DNA from 2 places in the Mammaliicoccus lentus genome. Region 1 is predicted to be linked to the other one. Evidence: predicted binding sites of a transcription regulator. Region 1 holds the regulator's gene; the other holds the start of a gene.
The links. The regulator CtsR, encoded in region 1, represses protease genes until heat stress. The targets are predictions, from matches to a motif close to ATGGTCAATAAAGGTCAAACA.

Region 2: clpP (ATP-dependent Clp endopeptidase proteolytic subunit ClpP) is a predicted target of CtsR. The motif match lies at 1,218-1,238, and genes of this name have one in related genera.

Annotation. Positions count from the first base shown of each region.
Region 1 is NZ_OX344834.1:2,681,506-2,683,714, forward strand. Features, by position in the region: gene ACNMOQ_RS13320 (protein arginine kinase) at 1-669, opposite strand, end outside; gene ACNMOQ_RS13325 (UvrB/UvrC motif-containing protein) at 671-1,207, opposite strand; gene ACNMOQ_RS13330 (CtsR family transcriptional regulator) at 1,222-1,683, opposite strand; gene ACNMOQ_RS13335 (NupC/NupG family nucleoside CNT transporter) at 1,859-2,209, shown strand, end outside.
Region 2 is NZ_OX344834.1:2,221,193-2,223,401, forward strand. Features, by position in the region: gene ACNMOQ_RS11015 (sugar-binding transcriptional regulator) at 1-449, opposite strand, end outside; gene ACNMOQ_RS11020 (glutaredoxin family protein) at 599-844, opposite strand; gene clpP (ATP-dependent Clp endopeptidase proteolytic subunit ClpP) at 1,285-1,875, shown strand; gene whiA (DNA-binding protein WhiA) at 1,934-2,209, opposite strand, start outside.

The DNA.
Region 1 (2,209 bases):
GGTTTTACCTAAAGTTAATTGATTAGAAATTTGATATACATGGCCTAAAGCACCTGTACCTTCACCATATATACCACGAATTGTATAACCAAATCGATTAATCGCTTGGCCAATTCTTTTCATTCGCTTCATTATACTCAAACCAGGTAAATGCAACATTACACTTGCTCTCAAACCTGTTCCGATGTTCGTAGGACAAGTTGTTAGAAAACCGTGTTGTTCGTCATATGAAATTGTTAAATGCTTGTCTAACTCATCATCAAGTTTAGACGCTGTTTCATATAGTTCATTTAATACAAGATTATTACCCATCACTTGGATTCTTACGTGATCTTCTTCATTTATCATCACGCTTGTCGATTCATCTTCGTTTAATAGAACAGCAGCACCGTATTCTTGTTTCGTTAATGCTGGACTAATAAGATGTTTAAAAACCAATTTGTTTTGTTCAAGTTCAGATAAATCTGATAAACGAACTAATTTTAAGTCTGATAAAGCTTTGCTCACTTTATCAATTACCCTATTGCCTATTTTGTCATCTTCAAATTTGAGCGGATGAACTTCATCTTGAAGGTTTCGAGCAAGTCTAATACGAGAGCTCATGATGATTGGTGAATTTGTCTTCTCTTTCATCCAATCACTAATATGCTCATTTATATGTTCTTCCATTCTACTTGACCTCGCCTTCTGCTTTCAAAGCTTTAATTTCATCTCTAACAACTGCTGCGTCTTCAAAAGCTTGTTCTTCTATCAAACCTTGTAAGACCTTTTCTTTTTCAGCTATTTGTTGTTTAAGTTGTATTTTACTTCTTGATGAAACTGGTATTTTACCTGTATGCTCACCGCTACCAGCTTGAACTCTTCGGATGATTTGAGGAACATCATCTTTAAACGTCTCATAGCAATCATGACAACCGAATTTTCCGACTTTAGCTATATCCGTTAAAGTCATACTACAAGTTGGACAGCGCTTCTCTTCTTGAGGCTCAACCTTTTTAAAGTTTATACCGTGCTTACCTACAAGATATTGTAAAAATTGATTCACAACAAATTCTTGGTCTAAATTTTGATCATTTACGTGATCGTCTTGAAAATAAAAATGTTCTGAAGCACAACTTTTACATATCCATTGCTCTGTTTTATGCTTCTTTCCTGCCGATGTTAATTGAATTGTTGCTTCTTCTTTACCACAAATTTCACAAAGCATACTGTCACTCCTTTTTAATTATAATGTATGACTGCCAATATTCGTTTCAATATATTTGCTCGAATAATATCTCTAAATGGTATTTCTATTTGTAAAGTATCTCTGTGTATACTTTGTATAATCATTTTCTTTTCTCTATCTGTTATTAATTTGTTTTCGTACAAACCATCAACGATTCTAAATGCATTTGCTTGAGAGATTTCATCGCCAACTAAATCTATTAAATGTCTAATGAACGCTGACTGACTATTTGTCTCGACTTTGGATATACGAATATATCCACCGCCACCTCTTTTACTTTCTATGGCGTAACCATGTTCATTAGTAAACCGTGTTTTAATGACATAGTTTAATTGCGAAGGTACACAATCAAACTTCTCAGCAATATGTGCACGTTTGATTTCGACGACCTCACCTTGAGCTTCTTCAAGCAACTGCTTTAAGTATTGCTCAATGATATCCGACATATTGTGCATTAATCATCACCTCTTTTGACCTTCTTTGACTATATTATATGTTCTGCTGTTTATTATTTCAATTAATTTGTTTCTTAAAAAAATTATTATTTTTGTGTACCGCTTTCATAAAAAATAAGTTATGATATAAGATAGGTTATTAAAGAGAATAATTCTTGGGAAAGGTGTGTGTGTTATGCATTTTATTATCGGGATTATCGGAATATTAGTATTCCTATTTCTAGCATGGGTAGTAAGTTCTGATAAGATGAAAGTAAGATGGCAATACATAGGATTAATGATTGTAATCCAATTTTTATTTGCATTCTTACTATTAAAAACAACAGGTGGATTAACTGTTATCGGTGGTATATCGAACGGCTTTAGTTATATCATTGACAAAGCAATGGAGGGTATTAACTTCGTCTTTGAAGGCGTCGCAAATATCGATCCAAAAACGAACAAACCTGTTTCAGTATATTTCCTTAACGTACTGATGCCGATTGTATTCGTTTCAGCGCTAATTGGTATCTTACAATATATTAAA
Region 2 (2,209 bases), 460 kb from region 1:
GATCCACCAGTTACTGAAACAGATGCTTTATCATATAAAGACTGTTCAAGTAATTCTCCCGTTACATTTCCCATCTCCGCCTTAACTGTTTCATCTTTATCAGAGTTTCCTCTTACGATATGAACTTTCACGCCATATTGATTGAAAATCTCATCTTCTAAGTGATTAAAACTTGAATATAATGTGAGGTAATGAGATAACGATGCTAACGTGTGCTCGCCAGTCTCAGTTAGTTTCATACCTGTAGATTGAACGCGGATTAAATCTTGCTGTTTTAAAATTTCTATCTCTGTTCTCAATACCCGTTCAGTAATATTCATAACATCACTTAATGTTCTTCTGCCAATAGGTTGCTTCTTCTCAATCGTTGATAAAATATTAAAACGTCGATACATCTTGTCAATTAGGTCAGGCACAAGTCTATGTTGTATCTTTAACAAATCTTCCATAAACATGTCCCTCCTCACAAATTAACAGATGGGCAATTTCTAACCTGGGTTAGACATTTTTTGTCCCATGTGGGTCAAAAAAATAATATCTGTTTACAGTTATTATAATACACCCACTGCAAACTGATTGCAAGTAAAAGCAATTTGATTTAGCTTAATTTTTCTACTTCTTCTAATAATGTTACGAAATCAATATTTCCTTCTTGAAGTATTTTATCTTGATACATGACAATTGGAATTCTAAGCATGTATTCATTCAATAAATAATCATTATCTTCTATATGTATTGTTTCAATATTAACAGGCTTTTCAAAAGTTTCTTTGAAAAATTCTAGTTGATATTTCGCATCTTCACACAAACCACAATTTCGTCCGATGTAAAATTTAATGTTCATGTTCTCATCCTTTAGTTAAAATAGCCTCCCCGGGACGAATTGAACGCCCATTTCAAGAACCGGAATCTTGCGTGTTATCCATTACACTACGGAGAGTTAAATCTTAATTGTTTATTTATAATGCCTTAACATCTTCATTATATAATAAAGTTATCAATTATAGGGAGTGATTATAATGACTTACAGCCAAGCAGAAAACATTATTAAAAAAAGATGCGAATATTTTAATATGGATGTCACGCTTATACATTGCACTCAGCTTATTGATTACGGAAACTATTATATCATTTATGCAACCATTGACAATAATTGTCGCAAATTTCCTGTGTATAAATCAGCTATTTAAGTTATAATATTCATCAGTAGGTCATATATTTTGACCATGTTTGACTTTGTGTTGTATGATATGGTCATTAACATATTCAAAGGAGGATTAACTGATGAATTTAATACCAACAGTTATAGAAACAACAAACCGCGGTGAACGCGCTTATGATATTTACTCACGTTTATTGAAAGACCGCATTATTATGTTAGGTTCTGCTATCGACGATAACGTAGCGAACTCAATCGTATCACAATTATTATTCTTACAAGCTCAAGACTCTGAAAAAGACATATATCTTTACATTAACTCACCTGGTGGTAGTGTAACAGCTGGCTTTGCTATCTATGATACAATCCAACACATCAAACCAGACGTACAAACTATTTGTATAGGTATGGCAGCTTCAATGGGATCATTCCTATTAGCAGCTGGTGCAAAAGGTAAACGTTTTGCTCTACCTAACAGTGAAGTAATGATTCACCAACCACTTGGTGGTGCACAAGGACAAGCAACTGAAATTGAAATCGCTGCTCGTCATATCTTACGCACACGTGAAAAATTAAACAACATCTTATCTGAAAGAACAGGTCAACCAATTGATAAAATTGAAAGAGATACTGACCGTGATAACTTCTTAACAGCTGATGAAGCTAAAGATTATGGTTTAATCGACGATGTTATGCATCCTGAAGATATAAAATAATTTTTTAATAAAAAACGCCTTTCCAATTTATTTTGGAAAGGCGTTTTTATTTATATACTTAATTAATTGTTTCGCCGCTTCTTATTTTATCTGCCATTTCATTTAATTTACGTAACCTATGATTAATACCTGATTTAGAAATTTTACCTGTACTTACCATTTCTCCAAGTTCTTTAATAGAAACATCTTGGTTATCAATCCTTAATCTTGCCACTTCTCTTAAACGATCCGGTAAATTGTCTATTCCAATCTCTTTATCGATTAATTGAATACTCTCTACTTGTTTCATCGCTGCACTTACGGTTTTATTTAAATTTGCTGTTTCACAATTTAC